One region of the Streptomyces sp. NBC_00461 genome, then DNA from elsewhere that is predicted to be linked to it. Evidence: riboswitches for the same ligand, from Rfam matches in the RefSeq annotation. Region 1 holds a riboswitch; the other holds the start of a gene.
The links. A riboswitch is a leader RNA that binds a small molecule or an ion and turns the genes downstream of it on or off. The one in region 1 is predicted to bind glycine.

Region 1 (14,539 bases):
TGATCCCTTCCGGATGTGGAAAGGGAGTGGAAACGTCAACTTCTGAGGGTCGGCGGGGCCTTGGCAGGTACGGCGGCAACGTCGGCGGGGCGGGTCCGCCGACGTCAACGCAGTGTGGTTTCCGCCGGGCGGACGAGCGGGGTCTTCGGCGCCTCCGACCAAGAGCGGCACAGGGTCGGCACAGGGTTCAGGTCCTCGGTGGCCCAGACCGTGATGCTGGTGGCGTGTGGCCGTGAGGCCGGACAGGTGCGATCGCGTGGGTAGCCGGTTGCGGCGGGGCCTTGCCGTCGGCGCCAGGCGGCGGCTGGCGGTCAGGGCGGACCGGAACGGTGGCCGAGGGCGCCACAACCCCCGGGCCGGCAGACGCCCGTCCCGAGGGATGTCCCGGGGACTTTCACGCCTGTCGCCGGGACATCCCGGGGACTTTCCGCCGTGTGGGCAGGGAAGGCCCCGACAGCGCTGGAAGACGTGAACGCGCTGGTCAGGGCTGCTTCGTCAGCACTCGATGATGTTGACGGCCAGCCCGCCCCGCGCCGTCTCCTTGTACTTGACGCTCATGTCCGCGCCCGTGTCCTTCATCGTCTTGATGACCTTGTCCAGGGACACCATGTGCGAGCCGTCGCCGCGCATCGCCATCCGGGCGGCCGTGACCGCCTTCGCCGCGGCCATGCCGTTGCGTTCGATGCACGGGATCTGGACCAGTCCGCCGACCGGGTCGCAGGTCAGGCCGAGGTTGTGCTCCATGCCGATCTCGGCCGCGTTCTCGACCTGTTCGGGAGATCCGCCGAGCACCTCCGCGAGCGCGCCCGCCGCCATCGAGCAGGCGGAGCCGACCTCGCCCTGACAGCCGACCTCGGCGCCGGAGATGGACGCGTTCTCCTTGAAGAGCATGCCGATCGCGCCGGCGGCGAGGAGGAAGCGGACCACGCCGTCCTCGTCCGCACCGGGTACGAAGTTGATGTAGTAGTGCAGGACCGCCGGGATGATGCCCGCGGCACCGTTGGTCGGGGCGGTGACCACGCGGCCGCCCGCGGCGTTCTCCTCGTTCACCGCCATCGCGTAGAGCGTGATCCACTCCATCGCGTGCGCCAACGCGTCGCCCTCGGCGCGGAGTTGGCGGGCCGACATGGCGGCCCGGCGGCGTACCTTCAGACCGCCGGGGAGGATGCCCTCGCGGGACATGCCGCGCGCCACGCACGCCTGCATGACCCGCCAGATCTCCAGCAGCCCGGTGCGGATCTCCCCCTCGGTGCGCCAGGCCCGCTCGTTCTCCAGCATCAGGGCGGAGATCGACAGACCCGTCTCCTTGGTCAGGCGCAGCAGTTCGTCGCCGGTGCGGAAGGGGTACTTCAGCACGGTGTCGTCCAGCTTGATGCGGTCCGCGCCGACCGCGTCCTCGTCGACGACGAAGCCGCCGCCCACCGAGTAGTACGTCTTCGACAGCAACTCCGTACCGGCCGCGTCGTGTGCCCACAGCGTCATGCCGTTCGCGTGGTACTGGAGGGTCTTGCGACGGTGCAGCTTCAGGTCGTCGTCGAAGGAGAACGGGATCTCGTGCTCGCCCAGCAGCCGGATCCGGCCCGCCTGCTTGATCCGCTCCACCCGGTCGTCGGCACCCTCCACGTCCACCGTCCGCGGCGAGGCGCCCTCCAGGCCGAGCAGCACCGCCTTGGGCGTTCCGTGGCCGTGGCCGGTCGCGCCGAGCGAGCCGTACAGCTCCGCCCGTACCGACGCGACGGAGTCCAGCACCTCCTCGTTGCGCAGCCGGCGGGCGAACATGCGGGCCGCGCGCATCGGGCCGACCGTGTGGGAGCTGGACGGGCCGATGCCGATCGAGAACAGGTCGAAGACCGAGATGGCCACGGGGACTCCTCACTCTGGGGTGGCGGGGGTGCCCGGACAGGCACCCCCGCCGGGAACTACTTGGTCAGGCCGGGGTACAGCGGGTGCTTGTCGGCAAGGGCCTTGACCCGGGCCTTCAGCGATTCCACGTCGGCCTCCCCGAAGGGAGAAGCCGCCTTGAGCGTCTCGGCGATCACGTCCGCGACCTCGGCGAAGTCCTCGGCCGTGAAGCCGCGGGTGGCGAGGGCGGGCGTGCCCACCCGCAGCCCCGACGTCACCATCGGCGGGCGCGGGTCGTTCGGGACGGCGTTGCGGTTGACCGTGATGCCGACCTCGTGGAGACGGTCCTCGGCCTGCTGCCCGTCCAGTTCGGACTCGCGCAGGTCGACGAGGATGAGGTGGACGTCGGTGCCGCCGGAGAGCACGTTGACCCCGGCCTCCCGGGCGTCGTCGGCCGTCAGACGCTCGGCGAGGATGCGCGCACCCTCCACCGTACGCCGCTGGCGCTCCTTGAACTCCTCGCCGGCGGCGACCTTGAAGGAGACCGCCTTCGCCGCGATCACGTGCTCCAGGGGACCGCCCTGGAAGCCCGGGAAGACGGAGGAGTTCAGCTTCTTCGCGAACTCCTTCTTCGCGAGGATGATCCCGCCGCGCGGACCGCCCAGCGTCTTGTGGGTGGTGGAGGTGACCACGTCCGCGTAGTCGACGGGGTTCGGGTGCAGCCCCGCGGCCACCAGGCCCGCGAAGTGCGCCATGTCGACCCACAGGTACGCCTCGACCTCGTCGGCGATCCTGCGGAACTCCGCGAAGTCCAGCTGCCGCGGATACGCCGACCACCCGGCGATGATCACCTTCGGGCGGTGCTCCTTGGCCAGCCGCTCCAGCTCCGCCATGTCGACGAGACCGGCGTCGTCGACGTGGTAGGCGACGACGTTGAACTGCTTGCCGGAGAAGTTCAGCCGCATCCCGTGGGTCAGATGCCCGCCGTGCGCCAGGTCCAGGCCGAGGATGGTGTCGCCGGGCTGGGCCAGCGCGAACAGGGCGGCCTGGTTGGCGGAGGCGCCGGAGTGGGGCTGGACGTTGGCGTACTCGGCGCCGAACAGCTCCTTGACCCGGTCGATGGCGATCTGCTCGGCGACGTCGACGTGCTCGCAGCCGCCGTAGTAGCGGCGGCCGGGGTAGCCCTCGGCGTACTTGTTGGTGAGGACCGAGCCCTGCGCCTCCATGACCGCGACCGGGGCGAAGTTCTCCGAGGCGATCATCTCAAGGGTGGACTGCTGCCGGTGCAGCTCGGCGTCGACCGCGGCGGCGATCTCCGGGTCGAGCTCGTGCAGGTGCGTGTTCAATGCGGACATGCGTCTACGGCCCCTCAGCCGGCGTTCTGGGCGGTGTACTCGTCGGCGGAGAGCAGGTCGCCCGGCTCGTCCGTGAGGCGGACCTTGAAGAGCCAACCGCCCTCGAAGGGGGCCGAGTTCACCAGGGACGGGTCGTTCACCACGTCCTCGTTGATCTCGGTGATCTCACCGGTGACGGGGGAGTACAGGTCGCTGACCGACTTGGTCGACTCCAGCTCGCCGCAGGTCTCGCCCGCGGTCACGGCGGAGCCCACCTCGGGAAGCTGGGCGTAGACGACATCGCCGAGCGCGTTGGCCGCGAACTCCGTGATGCCGACCGTCGAGACGCCGTCCTCGGCGGCCGACAGCCACTCGTGCTCCTTGCTGTAGCGCAGCTGCTGGGGGTTGCTCATGGCCTGAATTCTCCTGTACGCGAGGGAGTGCTGATGAATGGGTGACTGCTGGATACGCGTGTGAGCAGGAAAGATATGCGCGCGGTCACGTCCGTGGACGGGCCGCCCACCGCCCAGTCTCTACTTCCGGCGCTTGTAGAACGGCAGCGGCACGACCTCGTACGGTTCGTGAGCGCCCCGGATGTCCACGCCCACCCCGGGTGCGCCCGGGGCCGCGTGCGCCGCGTCGACGTACGCCATCGCGATCGGTTTGCCCAGCGTGGGGGAGGGCGCACCGGAGGTGACCTCGCCGATCACCTCACCGCCGGCCACGACCGGGTACCCGGCGCGTGGGACCCGGCGGCCCTCGGCGACCAGGCCGACCAGGACGCGCGGCGGGTTCGACTCGGCGCGTGCGGCGGCCTCTTGCAGGGCCTCGCGGCCCACGAAGTCGCCCTCCTTCTCGAACTTCACCACCCGTCCGAGCCCGGCGTCGAAGGGCGTGAGCGAGGTGGACAGCTCATGCCCGTACAGCGGCATGCCCGCCTCCAGGCGCAGGGTGTCCCGGCAGGACAGTCCGCAGGGGACGAGGCCGACGGGCGCGCCGGCCTCGGTCAGCGCCTGCCACAGCTTCTCCGCGTCACCGGGGGCGACGAACAGCTCGAAGCCGTCCTCGCCGGTGTAGCCGGTGCGCGCGACGAGGGCCGGGACACCGGCGACGGTGCCGGGCAGGCCGGCGTAGTACTTCAGGGCGTCGAGGTCGGCGTCGGTGAGGGACGAGAGGATGCCCGCGGCCTCGGGGCCCTGCACGGCGATCAGCGCGTACGCGTCACGGTCGTCGCGCACCTCGGCGTCGAAGCCGGCGGCCCGCTCGACGAGCGCGTCCAGCACCACCTGGGCGTTGGAGGCGTTCGCGACGACCAGGTACTCGCTCTCGCCGAGCCGGTAGACGATCAGGTCGTCGAGGATGCCGCCGTCGGCCCGGCAGATCATGGTGTAGCGGGCGCGGCCGACGCCGACGGAGGCGATGTTGCCGACCAGGGCGAAGTTCAGGAGCTGGGCGGCCTGCGGGCCGGTCACGGCGATCTCGCCCATGTGGGAGAGGTCGAAGAGTCCGGCCTTCGTCCGTACGGCGAGATGCTCGTCGCGCTCGGAGCCGTAGCGCAGGGGCATGTCCCAGCCGGCGAAGTCGGTCATCGTCGCACCGAGGGAACGATGCAGGGCGTCGAGCGCGGTACGACGGATGTGGGTACTGCTCATCGGACGGTCGTCTCCCAGGGCATAGCGGGACAGGCGAGGGCATTCCTCCCCATCTGTCATCGGAACCTGAGAGGTTCGCCATGACCGCGCGCGGCATGGCTTGCACCGTGGGTGGGACCACCGGGAAACGGCGGCCCGCTTTTCAGATGTGCCTCGCCCGCGCGGTAACGGGGCCTGAGAGATTCAAGGGAGGGACTTGCTCCTTCGGCGCCCCGGCAGACAGTGCTGCTGGGGACTCTCCCGCGCGGATTCAAACGGCCGGTATGCAGTTGGCGCGCACATCATCGCACGGCGGGTCCGCGGGCGGCAGGCCGGACCTGGCACCTCTTTGTAACTGGCTTGTGGCAAGGCGATCACGAAAACACCAGACACCGCGCATTACCTTCTCTTTACACTTGAAGGGCAGGGGACTCCGTACCCGGCCCCAGGGGAGGACGATCACGGTGGACAGGACCACGGCGTACGCCACGAGCTCGGCCGTCGCGCTGCCCGAGCAGCCCGCGGCCCCGGCCCAGGAGGCGTGCGCGGTCCGGCCGGAACCCGTGGTCCGCGATCTGCGCGAGCGCTCGGGCCGTAGCCCGCACGCCCTGCTCTTCGGCCCCCGCGACCTGGTGGTGATCACCGGCCTGCCCGGCAGCGGCAAGTCCACGCTGATGGAGCGCGCGGTGCGCGGCGTCCGTATCGACTCCCAGGACGCCCGCGACCGCTGGGACGCCCGCGCCTCCCGCTACCTGCCGTACGCGGTCTACCGCCCCCTGGTCCGGCTCGCCCACTACGCCGGGCTGCACCGCGCCCTGCGCGGCGGCGAGGGCGTCGTCGTGCACGACTGCGGCACGCAGGCCTGGGTGCGTGGCTGGCTGGCCCGCGAGGCACGGCGCCGCGGCGGCCTCCTGCATCTGGTGCTGCTCGACGTCACCCCCGGCGCGGCGCTTCGGGGCCAGCGCGAGCGCGGCCGCGGCGTCTCCCGCTACGCGTTCCTGCGGCACCGCACGGCGGCGGGCCGGCTGATCCGCGCGGTGGAGCGGGGCGATCTGCCCGAGGGTGTCGGCTCGGCGGTGCTGCTGGACCGGGACGCGGCGGACGTACTGCGCAGGATCGGCTTCACGGGCTGACCCCTTTGTCCGTCCCACCCGTTAGCCTTTCCGGGCACACCAGTGGTTCTCAGCAGGCAGTGGTTCTCAGCAGGCGGTCGGACACAGATGGACTTCCCAGCGGATCTTCCCGCGGACTTTCCCGTACAGGCACACCCCCATCCGCACGGCGGATGGCCAGGCAACGAACTGGAGGAGGTGCTGTCGGCCTCCCTCGGCATGCCCTCGGCGGGTGGCCGGATCATCGAGGTGCTCGGACGCAGTTTCCTCTGGGTCCCGTTGCCCGGCGGCGGTGGCCCGCACAGCGGCCCCCTCGACCTGCCGACGCTGGAGATCGAGGGCCAGGGCTATGTCCCCGTCTTCAGCTCCGAGGAGCAGTTCCGCCAGGTCGTCGGCTCCCACATGTCGTACACGATCGCCCCGGCCGTCGAGTTCGCCCGCGGGCTGCCCCCGCAGGTGGGCCTCGCGATCAACCCGGACGGAGTGGTCGGCGTCCCCCTCCCGCCGGCCGCGGTCGCCGAGCTGTGCCGGGCGGGCCGCACCCCGCTGGACGGCCTGGCCTCCGGAGCCCGCGTCAAGCTCTTCGAACCGGACTGGCAGGACGACCCGGTCGACTTCCTGGCCGCGGCCTGCGCCGAGTTCGCGCAGACGGGCGTGGTCGTCACGGCCCGCCGCTGCCTCGCCGTCGTCGAGACGGCCGACCCGGTGATGTTCGTGGGCGTCGAACTCTCCCTGCGGGAGGGCGACCTGCGGGCGCTTCCCCTGGCCGCCCTGGAGCGGGCGGCGACCGCGGTTCCCACCCCGTGGCCGGTCAACCTGGTCCTCCTGGACGTGACGGACGACCCGGTGGCGAACTGGATGCGAGAGCAGGTGCGCCCGTTCTATACGGGCGATCACCTGTGAGCGCCGCAAGGGGCGAAGGCACAACAAGTCCGGAGCCCCCGGGCGCTTAAGCTGTTGGCAGAAGTGGGGCAACTTCCAGAAGGGGCGGTACACGTGAGCGCCAGCGGCACCACGACCGGGACGGTCGAGCACATGCTGCGCCAGGTGACGCCGGGGCGCTACGACGCCTACGAGGCACTCCTCCGCGCACTGGCCGCCCCCGGCGCCGGCCAGATCTGGATGCTCCTGTGGCACGGCCAGGCGGGCTCCCCGGACGCCCAGTACGGAAACATGGAGGTCGAGGGCTACGGCTACGCCCCGTGCGTCACCTCCGCCCAGGAGCTCTCGGCCAGCGGCTGGAACAGGTCGTACGAGGTGGTCGACGGCCTGGACGTGGCCCGGACCCTGTACCCCGACCACTTCGGCCTCTGGCTCAACCCGCACGCCCCGGGCGGCGGCCTGGGCATCCCCTGGCTCGACCTGCGCCGTATCGCCACCGGCCTGGAGCGCCAGGCCGCCGGTCCGCTGCGCCTGTCGGATCCCGCGATCGAGATCCCGCAGTTCTACGCCCTGCTCGCGCAGAACGCCCACCGCACCCCGTCCGTCCGCTCGCTGCGCCGGGCCTGGGTGCAGCCGGCCCTCGGGGCGCCGTATCTCGCCATCGGCCTGGACGTGTACGACACGAGCCCGCCCGCGGTGGACTCGGTGCGGGCCATGATGCAGCAGTCCATCGGCGCCGTCCCGGACGGACTGCCGGTGTCGACGGTGGCGATGTCCGACGAGTACGACCCGGTCGCCCTGTGGATGCGCGCGAGCGCCCGCCCCTTCTACGACCGCGAGGCCCACGCGGCGGCCCCGGCGCAGGCCCCGGCCCAGGCGCCGGTGTCCGGGTACGGCTACCCCCCGGTGCACGGCGGATACTGAGACGGCAGGCTTGGTCCGTACCGGGCTGGCCTGATCTTCGCGCGTAGATAGCGCCAGAAGATCCCTCCATGTCCAGGATGTCCGCAATGAACCCCGTCCGACCGCTGTTACCCGCTGTCCGGATAACGGAACACACCAGCCTGCATCACGTTTACGCATCCTTTCCCCGCCAAGTCTGGCAACAGATCGCCAAAGCGTTGAAGACTCCCGCTCCAGGGGGGTTCGCCCCCGTGTATTACGGACTGATCACGCCGCTACAGCGGCAAGTGCGGGCCGGCTACCGCCGGTTGAGAGGGGTCCCTGCCAGATGACGGCACCATTGCACGAGCCGACCGCGGAAGCGGCCCCGAGCGCGGCCGAAGAAGCGGCGGTCGCCACTGCCGGTGAAAAGGCAGTTCAGGGGCGTTCCCTGGGCCGGATCGCCTGGGAGCGCCTCAAGCGGGACAAGCTCGCCCTCGCGGGCGGCATCGTCGTGCTCGCCCTCATCGTGATCGCCCTGCTCGCTCCACTGCTCACGGACCTGATCGGACAGGACCCCGACGCCTACCACGAGAGCCTGATCGACCCGCTCTTCGGTACGCCCAAGGGGTCCCTGGGCGGCATCAGCGCCGATCACCTGCTGGGGGTCGAGCCGGTCAACGGCCGCGACATCTTCGCCCGTGTCCTCTACGGTGCCCGGATCTCGCTGCTGGTCGGCTTCCTGTCCGCGATCGTCGCCGTCGTGCTCGGCACGTTCCTGGGCGTCCTGGCCGGTTTCTTCGGCGGCTGGGTCGACTCGGTCATCAGCCGCGTCATGGACGGTCTGCTCGCCTTCCCGCAGCTGCTCTTCATCATCGCCCTGGTCTCCGTCATGCCGAACGAGATGCTCGGTCTGACCGGATCCAGCGTGCGCGTGTTCGTGATGATCCTGGTCATCGGATTCTTCGGCTGGCCCTACATCGGACGCGTGGTTCGCGGCCAGACGCTCTCGCTGCGTGAGCGCGAGTACGTCGAGGCCGCCCGATCGCTGGGCGGCGGGCGCTTCTACATCCTGTTCAAGGAACTGCTGCCCAACCTCGTCGCCCCCATCATCGTGTACACGACGATGATGATCCCCACCAACATCCTGACCGAGGCGGCACTCAGCTTCCTGGGCGTCGGCGTCAAGCCGCCCACGTCCTCGTGGGGGCAGATGCTCTCGACCGCGATCGATTACTACGACTCGGACCCCATGTTCATGGTGGTGCCCGGCGTGGCGATCTTCATCACCGTTCTGGCCTTCAACCTCTTCGGCGACGGCGTGCGGGACGCGCTCGACCCGAAGGGTTCGCGCTGAACTGCCGTACCCCAAGCGTCCCGTGAGCACCTCCACGGGGTCTCTCATCAAATCCGGAGGATCCGAGATCGTGACTACCCAACGCACCTCAGGGCGGCGTAAGCAGGCTTTGGCCGCTGCCGCCGCGGTCGCCGGCATGCTGACCATGGCGGCGTGCGGCGGCGGCAACGACGACGGCGGTTCGAAGAACGGTGCAGCCGGCTTCGACGCGGCGAACAACAAGGTCGCCCAGGCGTCGCAGGTCAAGAAGGGCGGCGAGCTGAAGTTCGTCACCACCCAGGACGCCGACTCGTGGGACACCACACGCGGTTACTACGGCTTCATGTGGGACTTCTCGCGCTACTACAGCCGCCAGCTGCTCACCTACAAGACCGAGCCGGGCGCCAAGGGCGCCGAGGTCACGCCGGACCTCGCCACGGACGAGGGCCAGGTCTCGGCCGACGGCAAGACGTACACCTTCCACCTACGTGACGGAATCACGTGGGAGGACGGCAAGGCGATCACGTCCCAGGACATCAAGTACGGCATCGAGCGCTCCTGGGCCCAGGACGTCCTGTCCGGCGGTCCGGTCTACCTGCAGCAGATGCTCGACCCCAACAAGACCTACAAGGGTCCGTACAAGGACACGTCCAAGGACAAGCTCGGCCTGAAGGCGATCGACACGCCCGACGCCAAGACGATCGTCTTCCACCTGCCGTCGGCGAACTCCGACTTCAAGCAGGTCCTGGCCATGACCTCGGCCTCGCCGGTCCGCCAGGACATGGACACCAAGTCCAAGTACGGTCTGAAGCCGTTCTCCTCCGGCCCGTACAAGTTCCAGTCGTACAGCCCGGGCAAGTCGCTGATCCTGGTCCGCAACACCAGCTGGAAGGCCTCCTCGGACCCGATCCGCAAGGCCTACCCGGACAAGATCTCGCTCACCATCTCGTCCAACCAGAGCGACTCCGACCAGCGTCTGATCAACGGCGACTACGACATCGACGCCAGCCAGACGGGTCTTGGCCCGCAGGGCCGCACCATCGCCCTGAAGCAGCACAAGGCCAACCTGGACAACCCGGTGTCCGGCTTCATCCGCTACGCGGTCTTCCCGCAGACGGTCAAGCCGTTCGACAACGTCGAGTGCCGCAAGGCCGTCATCTACGCCGCCGACCACGTCTCCCTGCAGACCGCGCGTGGCGGCCCCGTCGCCGGTGGCCTCATCGGCACCAACATGCTCCCGCCGTCGGTCCCGGGTTCCGAGGGCCAGAAGTACGACCCGTACAAGATCGCCGGTGAGAACAAGAACGGCAACGACGCCCTGGCCAAGCAGGCGCTGAAGGCCTGCGGTAAGCCGAACGGCTTCAAGACCACCATCGCGGTCCGCAACAACAAGCAGCAGGAGGTGGCCACGGCCACGTCCCTGCAGGCGGCGCTGAAGAAGGTCGGCATCCAGGCCGACATCTACCAGTACGACGGCTCGCAGAGCGCCGGCATCATCGGTGCCCCGGCCAACGTCGAGAAGAAGAAGCTCGGCATCATCATCATGGGCTGGGGTCCCGACTTCCCGAGCGTCCAGGGTTACGGCATCCCGCTGTGGAGCAGCAAGTACATCCTCCAGAGCGGTAACAACAACTTCGCCATGATCAAGGACAAGACGATCGACGGCCTCTTCGACCAGTACAACGCCACGAAGGCGACGGACGACGCGAAGAAGACCGAGATCGCCACGGAGATCAACCACAAGGTCAGCGAGGGCGCGTACTACCTGCCCTTCACCTTCGAGCGGCTGCTCAACTTCCGCGGCTCGAACCTGGCCAACGTGTACACGACGAACGCGTACAGCGGTTACTACGACTTCGTCAACCTCGGCCTGAAGTCCACGAAGTAAACCCGGCACACCCGCCGTACGGCACGAAAGGCAGGTGAAGGCCGGCGCGGCGTGACCGCGGGCCACCGGACAACCTCCGGAGGCCCGCGGTCCGCAGCGGGCCGTAAGCTGTGCTCGCTTACCTCCTCAGGCGGCTGTTCGCCGCCGCAGTGATGCTCGTGGTCATCATCCTGGTGGTCTTCAGCATCTTCTTCCTCGTCCCCAAGTGGGCGGGCGTGGACATCGCCACGAGCTTCGTGGGCAAGCAGGCCGACCCTGCGGCGGTCGAAGCCGTGCGGACGAAGCTGGGTCTGAGCGACCCGATCTTCATCCAGGTCTGGCACTTCTTCAAGGGCATCTTCGTGGGCCGCACCTACGCGGCCGGCGGCGACATCACCCACTGCTCCGCGCCGTGCTTCGGCTACTCCTTCCGCAGCGAGCAGGCCGTCTGGCCGGTGCTCACCGACCGCTTCCCGGTGACCCTGGGTCTGGCGCTCGGTGCCGCCGTGCTGTGGCTGGTCTTCGGTGTGGCCGCCGGTGTGCTCTCCGCGCTCAAGCGGGGCAGCCTCTGGGACCGCAGCGCGATGGTCATCGCCCTCAGCGGTGTCTCGCTGCCCATCTACTTCACCGGCCTGCTGTCGCTGGCGATCTTCAGCTACGGACTGGGCTGGATCGACGGCCAGTACGTGCCCCTCAGCCAGAGCGTCACCGGCTATCTCGGCGGCATGATCCTGCCGTGGGTCACCCTCGCGTTCCTGTACGCGGCGATGTACGCCCGGATCACCCGCGCCACCATGCTGGAGATCCTCGGCGAGGACTACATCCGCACCGCCCGCGCCAAGGGCCTCAGAGAACCCGTCGTCATCGGCAAGCACGCCATGCGCTCCACGATGACGCCCATCCTGACCATGCTCGGCATGGACCTCGGTGCTCTGATCGGCGGCGCGATCCTGACCGAGACCACGTTCAGCCTGCCCGGCCTCGGCCAGGCCGTCCTGAACGGCATCAAGAACCAGGACCTGCCCATCATTCTGGGCGTCACCCTGATCACCTCCCTCGCCGTGCTCATCGCCAACCTCGTGGTGGACGTCCTGTACGCCGTGATCGACCCCCGAGTGAGGCTCGCATGACCGAACTCAGCAAGACCGGAGCAGCCGTGGGCGAACCCACCTCGGCCTCGCCGGCCCCGACCTCCTTCCTGGAAGTGCGCGACCTGAAGGTGCACTTCCCGACCGACGACGGCCTGGTCAAGTCCGTCGACGGGCTCTCCTTCAAGCTGGAGAAGGGCAAGACCCTCGGCATCGTGGGCGAGTCGGGATCCGGCAAGTCGGTGACCTCGCTCGGCATCATGGGCCTGCACACCGCCGGCCAGTACGGCAAGCGCAAGGCGCAGATCTCCGGCGAGATCTGGCTGGACGGCACCGAGCTGCTGACCGCCGACCCGGACGACGTACGCAAGCTGCGCGGCCGTCAGATGGCGATGATCTTCCAGGACCCGCTGTCGGCGCTGCACCCGTACTACACGATCGGCCAGCAGATCGTGGAGGCGTACCGCATCCACCACAACGTCGACAAGAAGACCGCCAAGCGGCGCGCGGTCGAGATGCTCGACCGGGTGGGTATCCCGCAGCCGGACAAGCGGGTGGACAGCTACCCGCACGAGTTCTCCGGCGGTATGCGCCAGCGCGCGATGATCGCGATGTCGCTGGTCAACAACCCCGAACTGCTCATCGCGGACGAGCCGACGACCGCACTGGACGTGACCGTCCAGGCGCAGATCCTCGACCTGATCCGGGATCTGCAGAAGGAGTTCGGCTCCGCGGTCATCATCATCACCCACGACCTGGGCGTCGTCGCCGAGCTGGCCGACGACATCCTGGTGATGTACGGCGGCCGCTGCGTCGAGCGCGGTCCGGCCGACAAGGTGTTCTACGAGCCCCGCCACCCCTACACCTGGGGCCTGCTCGGCTCGATGCCGCGCCTCGACCGCGAGCAGCAGGAGCGCCTCATCCCGGTCAAGGGGTCCCCGCCCTCGCTGATCAACATCCCGTCCGGCTGCGCCTTCAACCCGCGCTGCCCGTACGCCGACATCCCGAAGGACAACGTCACCCGCACGGTCCGCCCCGAGCTGACCGAGGTCGGCAGCCAGCACTGGGCCGCCTGCCACATGACGCAGGAGCAGCGGGAGCGTATCTGGATCGAAGAGATTGCGCCGAAGCTGTGAGCGAGAACCCTAAGGACGCGGCAGTGGGCATCCCTGCGCAGAGCGATGGCAGCGTGGCCACCAGGGACGGGGCCGCCCCCGGCGAGACCCTGCTGAAGGTGACCGGGCTCCAGAAACACTTCCCGATCAAGAAGGGCCTGCTCCAGCGGCAGGTCGGCGCCGTGCACGCGGTCGACGGCATCGACTTCGAGGTCAAGTCCGGCGAGACGCTGGGCGTCGTGGGCGAGTCGGGCTGCGGCAAGTCGACCATGGGCCGGCTGATCACCCGGCTGCTGGAACCGACCGGCGGCACGGTCGAGTTCCAGGGCCAGGACATCACGCACCTCGGGGTGAGCGGCATGCGTCCGCTGCGCCGCGACGTGCAGATGATCTTCCAGGACCCGTACTCCTCGCTGAACCCGCGCCACACCATCGGCACGATCGTCGGCGCCCCCTTCAAGCTGCAGGGCGTCGAGCCCCAGGGCGGCATCAAGAAGGAGGTCCAGCGGCTGCTGTCGGTGGTCGGTCTCAACCCCGAGCACTACAACCGCTATCCGCACGAGTTCTCCGGCGGCCAGCGCCAGCGCATCGGCATCGCCCGCGCGCTCGCCCTGAACCCGAAGCTGGTCGTGGCGGACGAGCCGGTCTCCGCCCTTGACGTGTCGATCCAGGCCCAGGTCGTCAACCTGCTCGACGACCTCCAGCAGGAGCTGGGCCTGACGTACGTGATCATCGCGCACGACCTCTCCGTCGTGAGGCACGTCTCGGACCGGATCGCGGTGATGTACCTCGGCAAGATCGTCGAGCTGGCCGACCGCGAGGCGCTGTACAAGGCGCCGATGCACCCGTACACCAAGGCCCTGATGTCGGCGGTGCCGATCCCGGACCCGCGGCGCAGGAACGCCAAGAGCGAGCGCATCCTGCTCAAGGGGGACGTGCCCTCGCCGATCTCCCCGCCGAGCGGCTGCCGCTTCCACACCCGGTGCTGGAAGGCGACGGAGATCTGCAAGACGACCGAGCCGAAGCTCGTGGAGCTCAAGCCCGGCCAGCAGGTCGCCTGCCACCACCCCGAGAACTTCGAGGACCAGGCCCCGCAGGAGACGGTGCTGCTGACCATGGCCAAGGAGGCGGCCGAGCTGATCGCCGACGAGGTGCTCGCGGAGTCGGCGGAGACGTCGGCTGCCGTGGCGGCGGAGGTCGCGGAGACCACCGATGCCCCGAAGCCGACCGAGACCACCGCTGCCGCGAAGGTCACCGAGGTCACCGAGGTCACCGACGCCGACTCCACCGAGTCCGCCGTGACCCCGGAGGCCGAGAGCCAGGAGTCAACCGACAAGTAACGCATGACAAGTTGGCAAAGTCATGCACATGACCGAACGGGAGAGTTCAGAGTCGTCCGGGTCCGATTTATCGGCACACGCTCGGATAGGACGACTCATGAAACTCTCCC
Region 2 (14,539 bases), 5.2 Mb from region 1:
AGCCGGGGACCGAGCGGGCGCTGCTCGGGCCGATGTCGGTGCGGACGCTGCCGGGGGTAGGGCCTGCGACCGGGGACCATCTGCGGCGGGCCGGGATCACCACGGTCGACGAGATCGCCGAGGCGGGCGAGGACGAGCTGGTCCGGCTGCTGGGCAAGGCCCACGGGCACGCGCTGCACGCCATGGCGCTGGCGCACGACGACCGGCCCGTGGTCGCGGAGCGGGAGACCAAGTCGGTGTCGGTCGAGGACACCTACGACGTGGACATCCACGACCGGCTGAGGGTGGGCCTTGAGGTGCAGCGGCTGGCCGAGCGATGCGTGCGGCGGCTGCGCGGGGCGGGGCTTTCGGGGCGGACCATCGTGCTCAAGGTGCGCCGCTACGACTTCTCGACGCTGACGCGTTCCGAGACGTTGCGGGGGCCCACCGACGATCCGGGGGTGGTGCGGGAGGCGGCCGCCCGGCTGCTGGACATGGTGGACACCACGGGTGGCGTACGACTGCTCGGTGTCGGGGTCAGCGGGCTCGCCGACTACACGCAGGAGGATCTGTTCGCGCAGGCCGCGGGGGAGCGGACGGAGGTGACGGTGGAGGAGACGGCGGACGAACCCGCACCGGAGCAGGAGGCACCCGCCGAGCGGCGCTGGCCCGCGGGGCACGATGTGCGGCATGCCGAGTTCGGGCACGGGTGGGTGCAGGGCAGCGGCCTCGGGCGGGTCACCGTGCGGTTCGAGACGCCCGACTCGGAGCCCGGGCGGGTGCGGACGTTCCGGACCGACGACCCCGAGCTGGAGATGGCGGATCCGCTGCCGTTGGTGGCGGGTGGATCCGCGGCTTCCGTGGACGGGGTTCCGTGTTGACGTGCACCTCAGGCGTCGGCGTCCTCCGTGCCGGCGATCCTGCCGAAGGACCGGTCCGGGACCGAGGGAGGAGAGGCGATGTCGAGACCGTAGTGGTGGTAGAGCTGAAGTTCCTGTTCGGGGGAGAGATGGCGGCCGACCCCGAAGTCGGGGGCGTCCTTGATGAGGGAGCGGTCGAAGGGGACGTGGAGGGTGCCCTCGACCAGTTCGCTGGGCTTCAGGGGGACGAAGGCGTCCCGGGAGAACAGGCCGGTGCGTATGGCCGCCCACTCCGGCACGCCCGTCGCGTCGTCGAGATAGACCTCGTCGATGGTGCCGAGCTTGGTGCCGCTGCGGTCGAACGCCTTGCGGCCGATCAGGTTGCGCGGATCGATGTCGGTCTGCACGGGCCCTCCACTTGGTCGCAACTCATTCGTAAGCACTACAAAAGAGCACATCGGGGCAGGCGGCCACTCGAAGGACCGGGTGGTGCGCTCGCTGGTAGGCTGACAGCGGCTGCTGACCCCGTGCGGGAGAGTCCTCCGGACGCCACCGGAGGCGCCGAAGGAGCAAATCCTCCCCGGAATCTCTCAGGCTCACGTACCGCGCGGACGAGGTCACTCTGGAAAGCAGGGCGGGTGTCGACGGCTTCCGCTCTCACCGACGGTGAAAGCCGGACATCCTCGGATGGTCCGGTGAAGCTCTCAGGTCGAGATGACAGAGGGGGAGGCCGATCGGGTACCCGCGCCGTGGTACCCCTCGAAGGTCGTGGCAGACCAGGAGGCCTCCGCAAATGACCGCCCATCGCATTCCGCTCTCCGAGCTCGAGAAGGGGATCCCCTTCGAGCAGCGTCACATCGGCCCCGATCATGAGGCTCGGGCCAAGATGCTCGCGCATGTCGGCTACGGCTCCCTGGACGAGCTCACGGCCGCCGCGGTGCCGGATGTGATCAAGAACGCCGATGCCCTGGATCTGCCGGGCGCGCGTACCGAGGCCGAGGTGCTGGCCGAGCTGCGTTCGCTGGCCGATCGCAACCAGGTTCTCGATTCCATGATCGGGCTCGGGTACTACGGGACCTTCACCCCGCCCGTGATCCTGCGCAACGTGATGGAGAATCCCGCCTGGTACACGGCCTACACGCCCTACCAGCCGGAGATCTCGCAGGGGCGCCTGGAGGCCCTGCTGAACTTCCAGACGATGGTCGCCGACCTCACCGGGCTGCCGACCTCCGGTGCCTCGCTGCTCGACGAGGGCACGGCCGCCGCCGAGGCGATGGCGTTGTCCCGGCGCATGGGCAGGAACAAGAAGGGCCTGTTCCTTATCGACGCGGACGTGCTGCCGCAGACCGTCGCCGTGATCGAGACCCGCGCCGAGCCGACGGGCGTGGAGGTCGTGGTCGCGGACCTCAGCGAGGGCATTCCGGCGGAGATCGCCGGGCGTGAGATCAACGGCGTGCTCGTCCAGTACCCGGGTGCCTCCGGTGTCGTACGCGACATCAAGGCGTTGATCGACCAGGCGCACGAGCTCGGCGCGCTCGTCACCGTCGCCGCCGACCTGCTCGCGCTGACGCTGCTGAAGTCGCCCGGTGAGCTGGGTGCGGACATCGCCGTCGGTACGACGCAGCGGTTCGGTGTGCCGATGGGCTTCGGCGGGCCGCACGCCGGCTACATGGCCGTACACGAGAAGTTCGCGCGCAGCCTGCCCGGGCGGCTCGTGGGGGTGTCCGTGGACGCCGACGGGAACAAGGCCTACCGGCTGGCGCTGCAGACCCGCGAGCAGCACATCCGTCGCGAGAAGGCGACCAGCAACATCTGCACCGCCCAGGTACTGCTCGCCGTCATGGCCGGTATGTACGCCGTGTACCACGGGCCCGACGGGCTGAGGGGCATCGCGCAGCGCACCCACCGGTACGCCACGATCCTCGCCGCGGGGCTCACCGCCGGCGGCGTCGAGGTCGTGCACGGCTCGTACTTCGACACGCTCACCGCGCGCGTGCCGGGCCGCGCCGCCGAGGTGGTGGCCACCGCACGTGAGAACGGCGTCAACCTCCACTTCGTCGACGCCGACCAGGTGTCGATCGCCTGTGACGAGACCACCTTGCGGGCCCAACTGGGCGCCGTGTGGGCCGCGTTCGGGGTCGAGGGCGACATCGAGGCGCTGGACGAGGCCGCCGGGGAAGCGATCCCGCAGGCCCTGCTGCGCAGCGACGCATTCCTCACCCACCCCGTCTTCCACCAGCACCGCTCCGAGACCGCGATGCTGCGCTACCTGCGCCGGCTCGCCGACCGCGACTACGCGCTCGACCGCGGCATGATCCCGCTGGGCTCCTGCACCATGAAGCTCAACGCGACCACGGAGATGGAGCCGGTCACCTGGCCCGAGTTCGGGCAGCTGCACCCGTTCGCGCCCGCCGAGCAGGCGCAGGGGTATCTCACGCTCATCCGTGAGCTGGAGGAGCGGCTCGCCGAGGTCACCGGGTACGACAAGGTGTCGCTGCAGCCCAACGCCGGTTCGCAGGGCGAGCTGGCCGGGCTGCTCGCCGTCCGCGGATACCACCGGGCCAACGGCGACGAGCAGCGGACCGTGTGTCTGATCCCGTCCTCCGCACACGGCACGAACGCCGCCAGCGCCGTCATGGCCGGCATGAAGGTCGTCGTCGTGAAGACCGCCGAGGACGGCGAGATCGACGTCGAGGACCTGCGGGCGAAGATCGAGCAGTACCGCGACGAGCTGTCCGTGCTGATGATCACGTACCCCTCCACGCACGGTGTGTTCGAGGAGCATGTCGCCGACATCTGCGCGCAGGTGCACGAGGCCGGCGGGCAGGTGTACGTCGACGGGGCCAACCTCAACGCCCTGGTGGGGCTTGCCAAGCCGGGGCACTTCGGCGGTGACGTCTCGCACCTCAACCTGCACAAGACCTTCTGCATCCCGCACGGCGGCGGCGGTCCCGGGGTCGGTCCGGTCGGTGTGCGCGCGCACCTGGCGCCGTATCTGCCGAACCACCCGATGCAGCCGGCGGCCGGTCCCGAGACGGGTGTCGGGCCGATATCGGCGGCTCCGTGGGGTTCCGCGGGGATCCTGCCGATCTCGTGGGCGTACGTCCGGCTGATGGGCGGCGAGGGCCTGAAGCGTGCCACGCAGGTGGCGGTCCTCAGCGCCAACTACATCGCCAAGCGGCTCGAACCGCACTACCCCGTGCTCTACAACGGCCCCGGCGGCCTGGTCGCGCACGAGTGCATCATCGACCTGCGACCGCTGACCAGGGCGACCGGTGTGAGCGTCGACGACGTCGCCAAGCGGCTGATCGACTACGGGTTCCACGCGCCGACGATGTCGTTCCCGGTGGCCGGCACGTTGATGATCGAGCCGACCGAGTCCGAGGACCTGATCGAGCTGGACCGGTTCTGCGACACGATGATCGCCATCCGTGCGGAGATCGAGAAGGTCGGCGCGGGCGAGTGGCCGGCCGAGGACAACCCGCTCCGGGGTGCGCCGCACACGGCCGCCGCGCTCGGTGGGGAGTGGGAGCACGCGTACACGCGTGAGGAGGCTGTCTTCCCGGCCGGGGTGTCGGTCGCCGACAAGTACTGGCCGCCGGTGCGTCGGATCGACCAGGCCTTCGGTGACCGCAACCTGGTCTGCTCGTGCCCGCCGCTGGACGCGTACGAGGACTGAGCCGGAAACGAGGGGCCCCGCTTCGGCGGGGCCTCTTCGCGTTATGCCGTAGCGAGCGAGATCTCGGTCGACTTGATCAGGGCGACGACCGTTGTGCCGGAAGCCAGACCGAGGTCCTGGGCGGCGTCCCTCGTGATCGCGGAGGTGAGTTCGCCGCCCTCGACGGCCACCTTGACGGAGGCCATCGCACCGCCGGAGGTGACCGCGGTGACCGTGCCGGGCAGCTGGTTGCGGATGGACAGGCCCTTGACCGGGCCGGTGGCGAGGGAGACCTCTGTCGACTTCACCAGGGCGCGGACCGCGGAGCCCGGGGCGAGCGCCAGGTCGTTCACGGCTTCAAGGGTGATCGCCGCGGTGAGGTCCTGGCCGCCGGCGAGGCGGATGCCGACGGTGGCCATCGCCTCGCCGGGGGTGATGGCGGTGACGGTGCCGGGGAGTTGGTTTCGGATGCTCAGGGTCATGGCATCACGGTAGGGCTTTGAGGGCCTTATGCAGGGTATGCGTGGGTCTGTACGGCCTTGACCGTCGCCCAGACCGTTGCGCCCGGGCGCAGGTCGAGTTCGGCCGCGGCGACCGTGGTGAGGTCGGCGGCCAGCGGGAGTTCGCCGGTGAGGTCCGCGCGGATCTGGTCGCCGTGCGTCTCCAGGCCGGCCACCTCGCAGCGCCAGTGGTTGCGGGCGCTGGAGCCGGTGGGCGGGTCCCGGAACAGGGTGACGGCGCTCGGTGGGAACGCCACGAAGACCGGGCCGGACAGGACCTCGGTGGTGGTGATGGCCGGGCCGGTGTCGAGGCGGACGGTGTGGCCGTCGGCCTGTCCGCGGTAGAGGTTGAGGCCGACCAGTCGGGCGATGTAGTCCGTACGGGGATGGCGGGCGATGTCGGAGGGCGTGCCCTCCTGGACGACGCGGCCGTGCTCGACGACCACCAACCGGTCGGCCAGCACCATGGCGTCCAGCGGGTCGTGTGTGACCAGGACCGCCACCGCCTCGAACTCGGCCAGGTGGCGCCGGAGCTGGGACCGTACGTCGAGGCGGGTACCGGCGTCCAGGGCGGCCAGCGGTTCGTCGAGGAGCAGCAGCCGGGGGCGGATGGCCAGGGCGCGGGCGACGGCGACGCGCTGGGCCTGGCCGCCGGAGAGACGGCGGGGCTTGGCGCCGGCGTGCTCGGCGAGGCCCATGCGCTCCAGCCACTCGGCGGCCAGGGCGCGGGCCTCCGCTTTGCCGGCACCCTGGCAGCGCGGGCCGAAGGCCACGTTGTCGAGGGCTGTCAGGTGGGGGAAGAGCAGGTAGTCCTGGAAGACCACGCCGACCGGGCGGGACTCGGGTGGCGTACGGTCCAACTCGGCGCCGTCCAGCCGCAGATGGCCGCCACTGAGCGGGACGAGGCCGGCGAGGGCGCGTAGGGCGGTGGTCTTGCCTGCCCCGTTGGGGCCGAGCACGGCGACCACGTCTCCGGGGGCGGCGGTGAGCGTTACGTCGAGGCGGAAGGTTTTCCGGTCGACCACCAGGTGGGCGTCGAGGCCGTCGGAGGGGTGCGGGTGCGGGTTCGGGTGTGTGGGGGGTGGCCGGCCTTCGGCCGGGTACGTGTTCTCACCCGCACCACCCGTGGTGCTTTCGTTGTCGGGCGCGGGTTGCCCCTTCGGGGGCCGAGCGCCGTCGGCGGCTGCGGGGTGGGTGTTCGTCATCGGATCGGCCTCCGGCGCGGGCTCGTCATGACGGCGTCATCCAGCGGTCCCGTAGGCCCGCCAGTACTGCGATCGAGACCGCCAGTAGGACCAGGCTGAGGGCGATGGCCGCCTCGGGGTTGTTCTGCAGGGCCAGGTAGACCGCGAGCGGCATGGTCTGAGTGCGGCCCGGGAAGTTGCCCGCGAAGGTGATCGTCGCGCCGAACTCGCCCAGGGCACGTGCCCAGGCCAGCACGGCGCCGGCCCCGATGCCCGGCGCGATCAACGGCAGGGTGACCCGGCGGAACGCGGTGAAGCGGGACGCGCCCAGGGTGGCGGCCGCCTCCTCGTAGCGAGGATCTGCCGCACGCAGGGTGCCTTCCACGCTGATGACCAGGAACGGCATGGCGACGAAGGACTCCGCGACGACGACCCCCGCGGTGGTGAAGGGGAGCGTGATGCCGAACCAGGAGTCCAGCCACTGGCCGACCACGCCGTTGCGGCCGAGGGCGAACAGCAGGGCCACGCCGCCGACCACGGGGGGCAGCACGAGCGGGAGGGTCACCAGGGCACGTACGAAACCGCGTCCGGGGAAGTCCGTGCGGGCCAGCAGCCAGGCCAGCGGGACGCCGACGACCAGGCTCACCGCGGTCGCCGCCGTGGCGCACACCAGCGACAGCTTCAGCGCCTGCCACACCTCGGTGCTGGTCAGCTGCTCGGGGAGGGTGCTCCACGGGGCCCGTACGAGCAGGGCGACCAGGGGCAGCAGGAGGAACGCCAGGCCGATCAGCGCGGGGACCAGCAGGGGCAGCGGAACCCCGCGGCGGCCCGACCGGACAGGTCCGCGCCGCGGGCCGCCCTGGAGGGTGTCGGCCGCGGCGTCGGACTTGTCGGTCGAGGTCACGGCTTGAGGAACCCGGCCTCGGACAGGACCTTCTGGCCCTCGGCGGACTGCACGAGCGCGATGAACGCCTTGGCGGTCTCAGGGTTCTTCGAGTCCTTGAGCAGGGTGATCGGGTAGTCGTTGATCGCGTCCGCGGACTCGGGGAACTCCACGCCCTCCACCTTGCTGCCCGCCGTCTTCACGTCCGTCTTGTAGACGACGGCGGCGTCGGCCTCCTTCAGCACCACCTTGTTCAGGGCCGACTTGACGTCCTCCTCGTAGGAGACGGGGGTGAGCTTCAGCTTGCTCGCGTCCAGCGCCTTCTGGGCGGCGGCGCCGCAGGGCACCGTCTTGTCGCACAGCACGACCTTGAGGCCTGACCTGGTGAGGTCCTTCAGGGAGGACACCTTGTCGGGGTTGCCCGGCAGGGTGGCGATCTCCAGCTGGTTGCGGACGAAGGTGGCCGGCACGGTGGCGTTGTCCTTCTTGTCCGTCACGATGGCCATCGTCTTGGGGCTGGCGGAGGCGAACACGTCGGCCGGGGCGCCGCCGGTGATGCCGGCGGCCAGGCTGTCACTGCCGCCGAAGCTGAAGGTGACCTTCGTGCCGGGGTGGGCCTTCTCGAACTCCTTGCCCAGGGTCGTGAAGCTCTCCTGGAGGGAGGCGGCGGCGAAGACGGTCACGTCGCCGGACAGCTTCGGCGACGAGGACGACGACGCCGAGGAGCCGGACGTCGTGGAGCCGGAGTCCGAGTCGGACGAGGAGCAGGCGCTCAGAGCCAGCAGCGCGGCGGCTCCTGCACCGGCCGCCTGAAGGGCCCGGCGGGTCCGGCGCGCGGAACGGGTCATCACGGGTCCACTCCCTCTGATTTCTACAGGAACGAGGCCGTCGGCCTCTTCCGATGCGCAGATCATGGAAATCATACTGGCGCATATGCGAGGTGTAAGTCTCCTGTCGCATCGCATGAGCTGGCCCTAGGAGCGACAGGGGCCGCATGTGCGTTCGTACGGAAGTGGCGTGCGAGTCAGGTGCGGTCGATGTGGACGTTGGTCGATTTCACCCGGGCGGTGGCCTCCATGCCGACCTCCAGGCCCAGTTCCTCGACGGCCTCGCGGGTCAGCAGGGAGACCAGACGGTGGGGGCCGGCCTGGATCTCGACCTGGGCTGCCACGTCACCGAGCTTGATCGCGGTGACGATTCCGGGGAAGGCGTTGCGGACCGAGGTGTACGAGGTCTCCTCCTCGGCGCTGCCCGCCTTGGCGAGTTCGACGGAGAAGGCGGCCAGGTCCCGGCCCTCGATGAGTCGGCGGCCGCTCTCGTCGCGATGGGTCGCCACCCGGCCGGCGTCCGCCCAGCGGCGTGCGGTGTCCGGGCTCACGCCGAGCAGTCGTGCTGCCTGGCCGATCGTGTAGCTCTGCATGCGGTCACGATAGGGCCGCGAACCGGCCCTGGTGGACGTGGGGTTGAGCGTTGGGTGTAACGCGATATAGCGTTAGTCCGTGACTGGGATTCGGAGTGTGTCCATGTCGGGTGAGGTGTCACGAAGCGGTGGGGCGTCGCTCGGCCTGCGGGCTTCGCACGCGGACCGGGACCGGGTCGTGGACGTGCTGCGGATCGCGGCCGGGGACGGCCGGCTGACGGTCGAGGAGCTCGGCGAGCGCGTGGAGGCCGCCCTGTCCGCCCGCACGATGGGGGAGCTCGCCGTCCTGACGACGGACCTGCCGACGGACGACGCAGAGGCCGCGGCCGAGGTGAAGGACGTCGTCCGCATCGACCAGCGGGGCGGTTCGGCCCGGCGCGGCGAGGAGTGGGTGGTACCGCGGCGGCTTGAGATCGAGTCGGAGTGGGGGGATGTGACGCTCGACTTCACCGGCGCGGTGATCACACACGACACCCTGTACATCGACCTCGACATGCGGGGCGGAACCCTGCGGCTGATGACGCGGCCGGGCGTCGTGGTGGACACCGACTCCCTGGTGATCGACTACGCCAAGATCAAGGAACGTTCGTCCGGCGGCCAGGACATGCCCGTGGCGCTGCGGGTCGTGGTCGGTGGACGTATGAGCTTCGGCCGGGTGGTCGTACGACCGCAGCGGCGCGGGCTCGTCAGGAAAGCCCCGACGCCCTGAGCACCGCCTGGGCGGTCTCGTCGTCGATCCGGTGACCGATCCGGCGCAGGACGTCCGTGCCCTGTCGCAGAGTGCCACGCTCCAGGGAGCGGCGCATTCCCGTGTCCAGCTCGTGCCACAGCAGCGGATTGGCCGCGAGGACGCGCGGGTCGAGATGCAGGCAGTTGCCCCGAGCGTCGCGCAGGACCAGGTGGGAGGAGACGCCGGCGTACTGCCGTACGGCCACGAGCAAGTCCGTACGGACCATGCCGCGGTGTACCGGGCCGCGTACCGCGATCCAGCCGGGGCCCGCGGTGACGCGGGGCGGGAGCAGAACCGCGAAGACCGCGGCGGAGAGCGTGAGCCAGAGCAGGGTGCGCGCGGGGCTCAGGGTGCTCGCGTCCCAGTCGACGAACATCGTCATGGCACCGAAGACGAGAGCGCAGCCCAGGGCGAGCCGAGCGCTGCCACCCCAGTGGCGGTCGCCGGCCGGGCTCGACGGTCCGCTGCCCTGCATGAGGCGAAGGTAGGCGGGAGCGGGGCCGAGCGCGCCGTGCGCTGACGAGGCCCTGACGGCGCACGGGCCAATTTTGACGCGCCCAATACGCCGTTGGGTCAGGCCGTTGGGTTTGTGGCGTCGGATTTACACCGTCGGGTTGTGGCGGGCGGGCGGGCGGGCGGGCGGGCGCGGGCAGAGGGCTCCAACGCGTCGCTTGCGGTGGTGGGGCGCCCGCGCCGGAGGCCGGCTCAGCCGGTGTGGACGCGGGGGCGGCGGGTGCGGTCCGGCTCTGCCTCGCGGAGGACCTCGCGGGTGACCGGGGCGACCTCGCCCTGGCCGAAGAGGAAGAAGCGCAGGAAGTTGGCGAAGGGGCCGCCCTCGGTCCACTCGAAGTAGATGTGCGGAGTGCACTTGGTGGTGTCGCGGACGTGGAGGAGCAGGGCGGCCAGCGCGTTCGGGATGGAGGAGGACTCCAGGGTCAGCACCCGATAGCGGTCGTGCAGGACCTCGCCGCGCACCCTCAGCCCAGCCTCGAACTCGGACGGGTCGAGGACCGTGACCTCGACGAAGACGAAGTCCTCGCCGGGGATGTCGTTGTCGTTGCGGATCTGCTCGATCTTGTCGCGGTACTCGGCCTTGTCGCGCTGGTCGGGCTCGTTGGCGATGAACCGGATCTTGCGGCTGGACATGTCCCTGATGAAACGTTCCGCCATGTCGTCCAGCTCGACGTCGGTGACGCGGAGCTCGAAGGCGCGGGCCAGCCGGGAGAGCAGCGAGACCAGGATGATGCCGGCGATGAAGCAGGCGCCGATCTTGACGCCGTCGGGGCGCTCGATGACGTTCACGACCGTCGTGTACAGGAACACCGCGGAGATCACCGCGAAGGCGATGGTCCAGTTCCGCTGCCTGGCCTTGCGGGCGGCGATGGTCACCGCGACCGCGGCCGAGCTGATCAGCACCAGCACGCCGGTGGCGTAGGCGCCGCCCTGCGCGTCGACGCTCGCGTCGAAGATCCAGGTGACCAGGAAGGCGATGAGCGTGAAGACGATGACCATGGGGCGCACCGCCCGCGCCCAGTGCGGGGCCATGCCGTAGCGCGGCAGATAGCGCGGCATGAGGTTGAGCAGACCGGCCATGGCGGAGGCGCCGGCGAACCAGAGGATGGCGATCGTCGAGACGTCGTAGACCGTGCCGAAGGCGTTGCCCAGGTACTCGTGCGAGAGGTAGGCGAGGGCGCGGCCGTTGGCCTGGCCACCCGGCTTGAACTCCTTCTCCGGGATCAGCAGCGTGGTGATGAAGCTGGTCGCGATCAGGAAGACGCTCATGATCAGGGCGGCTATGGTGAGCAGCTTCTTCGTGTCCCGGATGCGGCCCGTGGGCTGCTCCTCGGTGTCGTCCGAGTCGCCCTTGACGTGGGGCATGACGGCAACGCCGGTCTCGAAGCCGGAGAGGCCGAGCGCGAGCTTGGGGAAGACGAGCAGGGCCACGCCGACCATCGCGAAGATGTTTCCGTGCTCGGTCGTCAGGGCGCTCGACCAGTCCGTGATGACGTGTCCCGCGGTGACGACGTGCCACAGGCCGACGAGCACGACGACGACGTTCAGCGTCAGGTAGATGCCGACCAGGGCGAACGCGACGCCGATGGCCTCCAGGAAGCCCTTGAGGAACACCGCGCCGAGCAGGGCCACCAGGATCAGGGTGATCAGCATCTGCTTGTCGTGCAGGGCGCTGGTCAGATGCGGGTTCTCGACGAGGTGGGTCGAGGCGTCCGCGGCCGAGAGGGTGATGGTGATCAGGAAGTCGGTGGCGGCGAAGCCGAGCAGGGTCAGGACGAACAGCTTGCCCTGCCAGAACGACAGCAGCCGCTCCAGCATCGCGATCGAGCCCTCGCCGTGGGGGCTCTCCTCGGCGACCCGTCGGTACACGGGGAGGGCACCGGCCAGGGTGACGATCACCAGCACGATGGTCGCGATCGGTGAGAGCAGGCCGGCCGCGAGGGCGGCGATGCCCGGCTGGTAGCCGAGGGTCGAGAAGTAGTCGACGCCGGTGAGGCACATGACCCGGTACCAGGGCTGGCCCTGGTGTTCGAGCTTGGGCCTGGGCTTGGGCTCGATCTCGGGGGCCGCCGCCTGCTGGGGGTGGCCCTTGCCCATCTCGGACAGACCCTCCAGCATCCAGGCGCGCAGCCGACTGGGAGGTGGCTGTTCGGTCGTGGCCATCGGCGTGCTCCTGATGTGCGGCTCAGCGTGTGGGTTCCGGCCATCACGCGGACGGCGGCACCAGCGTAAGCGGAGAGTGACGCGTGGGCCCACGGATCATGGGGGCGTAGGCGTCAAGCTTCCGTTAAGACCGGCAGGCGGGGCGCTGGCCGGGCATCAAGACGGGTCTCCTGTATCGCGATATGTGCATATTGAGCCAGATGGTGGGATCAGTGGTCTCGCGGCATGGAGTGGACACCCTGCGTCATGACCCCGGGCCCCAGTGAGCGACCGGCCCCCGGTAACCGACCGGCCGTCCGTCAAGATGCCGGTGTCGCAGCCGGCCGACAGGGTCACCGGGTGGCCGCAGGGTCACCGCGGGGTCGGCCCTGGAGACGGACGCCGTCATCTGCCGGCCGGCGCTCCGTCCGTTGTGACTCCGTCCGTTGTGCCTCCGACCGGCTTTTGACCTGCGGCGATCGTCCTGCCGTATGAGTTCCGTCAAAGGCGTGCGGTACGCCGTATGGGACCCGTCAACGGCGGCCGAATCCGGCCGCGAAGGTTGTTCCCTCGAAGCGTCCCTGTCCGGTCGAACCTCACTCCAGGAGTTCACGATGGCCGATCTGGCCTTCGTCGTCACCGCGATCGCCTGCTTCGCTCTGGTGGCCCTCGTCGCCAAGGGGGTGACGAAGCTGTGACTGCCGAGAACATCGTCGGCCTGGTCGTGGCCGTCGCCCTGCTGGGCTATCTCGTCCTCGCCCTGATCTTCCCGGAGAGGTTCTGAGCCACGACATGGGTCCCGTACTCGCAGGCGTTCTCCAACTGCTCGCGCTCATAGGCGCGTTGGCCCTCGCCTACCTTCCCCTCGGCAACTACATGGCCAAGGTCTACTCCTCCGACCGGCACTGGCGGGCGGAGAAGTGGATCTACAAGGGCATCGGTGCCAACCCCGACACCCAGATGCGCTGGACCGCGTATCTGCGCGGTGTCCTCGCCTTCTCCGCGGCGGGCGTCCTCTTCCTCTACCTGCTGCAGCGGACACAGGGTGTGCTGCCCGGTTCGCTCGGCTTCAGGTCCATCGACCCGGCGCAGTCGTTCAACACGGCCGTGTCGTTCGTGACCAACACCAACTGGCAGTCGTACTACGGCGAGCAGGCCATGGGTCACGTCGTGCAGACCGCCGGTCTGGCCGTGCAGAACTTCGTCTCGGCGGCCGTCGGCATCGCCGTGGCGGTGGCTCTCGTACGGGGCTTCGCGCGCTCGCGTACCGGTGAGCTGGGTAACTTCTGGTCCGACCTGGTGCGTGGCGTCGTCCGCATCCTGGTGCCGGGCGCGGTGATCGCGGCCATCGTGCTGGTCGCCTGCGGTGCCATCCAGAACTTCTCCGGGATCCACGAGGTCGGCCAGTTCATGGGTGGCTTGCAGCAGTGGAACGGCGGGGCGGTCGCCTCGCAGGAGGCCATCAAGGAGTTCGGTACGAACGGCGGCGGCTACTTCAACGCCAACAGCGCCCACCCCTTCGAGAACCCCACTCCGTTCTCCAACCTGTTCGAGATCTTCCTGATCCTGGTGATCCCGTTCGCGCTGACCCGCACGTTCGGCCTGATGGTCGGCTCGGTGAAGCAGGGCTACGCGATCCTCGCGACGATGGTCACGATCTGGCTGGGCTTCACGGCCCTGATGATGTGGACCGAGTTCGCCCACCACGGCCCGGCGCTCCAGATCGCCGGCGGCGCGATGGAGGGCAAGGAGACCCGGTTCGGCGTCGGCGCCTCGTCGATCTTCGCGACGGCGACCACGCTGACCTCGACCGGCGCGGTGAACTCCTTCCACTCCTCGTTCACGGGCCTCGGCGGCGGCATCACCATGCTCGGCATGATGCTGGGTGAGATCGCGCCCGGTGGTACCGGTTCCGGCCTCTACGGCATGCTGATCATGGCGATCATCGCGGTGTTCATCGCGGGTCTGATGGTCGGCCGTACGCCCGAGTACCTGGGCAAGAAGATCGGCACCCGTGAGATCAAGCTGGCGGCCTGCTACATCCTCATCACCCCGGCACTGGTGCTGATCTTCACCGCGTTCGCCATGGCCCTGCCGACCCCGGCCCACTCGATGACCAACAGCGGGGCGCACGGATTCTCCGAGATTCTCTACGCCTACACGTCCGCCGCCAACAACAACGGCTCGGCCTTCGCCGGACTGAACGCGGACACCCAGTGGTTCAACAGCACCCTGGGTCTGGCCATGCTCTTCGGCCGCTTCCTGCCGATGGTGTTCGTGCTGGCGCTGGCCGGCTCGCTCGCCGAGCAGCGGCAGGTGCCGGAGACCGCGGGCACCCTGCGGACCGAGAAGCCGCTGTTCACCGGCCTGTTGGTGGGCGCGATCCTGATCATCACCGGTCTGACGTACTTCCCGGCCCTCGCGCTGGGTCCGCTGGCCGAGGGGCTGGCGTCATGACGACCGACGTAACCAACCAAGAGGACTCGATGTCCACAGCCACCCCGACCCGGGCGCCGCACAGCGACCTACCGACCGGGCACCAGGCCCCCGAGGGCCGCGTCGGTGCCGGCCTGTTCGACCCCAAGCAACTGCTCAAGTCGCTGCCGGACGCCTTCCGCAAGCTCGACCCGCGGGTGATGGTCAAGTCCCCGGTGATGTTCGTGGTGTGGA

Region 2: another riboswitch for glycine. It lies ahead of gcvP (aminomethyl-transferring glycine dehydrogenase); the one in region 1 lies ahead of gcvT (glycine cleavage system aminomethyltransferase GcvT).

Annotation. Positions count from the first base shown of each region.
Region 1 is NZ_CP107902.1:6,834,168-6,848,706, forward strand. Features, by position in the region: gene OG870_RS31990 (L-serine ammonia-lyase) at 496-1,863, opposite strand; gene glyA (serine hydroxymethyltransferase) at 1,920-3,197, opposite strand; gene gcvH (glycine cleavage system protein GcvH) at 3,212-3,589, opposite strand; gene gcvT (glycine cleavage system aminomethyltransferase GcvT) at 3,710-4,828, opposite strand; glycine riboswitch at 4,872-4,980, opposite strand; glycine riboswitch at 4,981-5,081, opposite strand; gene OG870_RS32010 (AAA family ATPase) at 5,266-5,940, shown strand; gene OG870_RS32015 (enhanced serine sensitivity protein SseB) at 6,028-6,822, shown strand; gene OG870_RS32020 (enhanced serine sensitivity protein SseB C-terminal domain-containing protein) at 6,916-7,725, shown strand; gene OG870_RS32025 (ABC transporter permease) at 8,033-9,040, shown strand; gene OG870_RS32030 (ABC transporter substrate-binding protein) at 9,111-10,907, shown strand; gene OG870_RS32035 (ABC transporter permease) at 11,018-12,016, shown strand; gene OG870_RS32040 (ABC transporter ATP-binding protein) at 12,013-13,110, shown strand; gene OG870_RS32045 (ABC transporter ATP-binding protein) at 13,107-14,429, shown strand; gene OG870_RS32050 (M1 family metallopeptidase) at 14,527-14,539, shown strand, end outside.
Region 2 is NZ_CP107902.1:1,613,966-1,628,504, reverse strand. Features, by position in the region: gene OG870_RS07965 (DNA polymerase IV) at 1-860, shown strand, start outside; gene OG870_RS07960 (PRC-barrel domain-containing protein) at 869-1,246, opposite strand; glycine riboswitch at 1,360-1,455, shown strand; gene gcvP (aminomethyl-transferring glycine dehydrogenase) at 1,633-4,518, shown strand; gene OG870_RS07950 (TOBE domain-containing protein) at 4,560-4,979, opposite strand; gene OG870_RS07945 (ABC transporter ATP-binding protein) at 5,006-6,202, opposite strand; gene OG870_RS07940 (ABC transporter permease) at 6,228-7,085, opposite strand; gene modA (molybdate ABC transporter substrate-binding protein) at 7,082-7,912, opposite strand; gene OG870_RS07930 (TOBE domain-containing protein) at 8,089-8,484, opposite strand; gene OG870_RS07925 (DUF1707 SHOCT-like domain-containing protein) at 8,588-9,193, shown strand; gene OG870_RS07920 (hypothetical protein) at 9,171-9,689, opposite strand; gene OG870_RS07915 (amino acid transporter) at 9,920-11,890, opposite strand; gene OG870_RS07910 (hypothetical protein) at 12,361-12,567, shown strand; gene kdpF (K(+)-transporting ATPase subunit F) at 12,564-12,653, shown strand; gene kdpA (potassium-transporting ATPase subunit KdpA) at 12,662-14,326, shown strand; gene kdpB (potassium-transporting ATPase subunit KdpB) at 14,323-14,539, shown strand, end outside.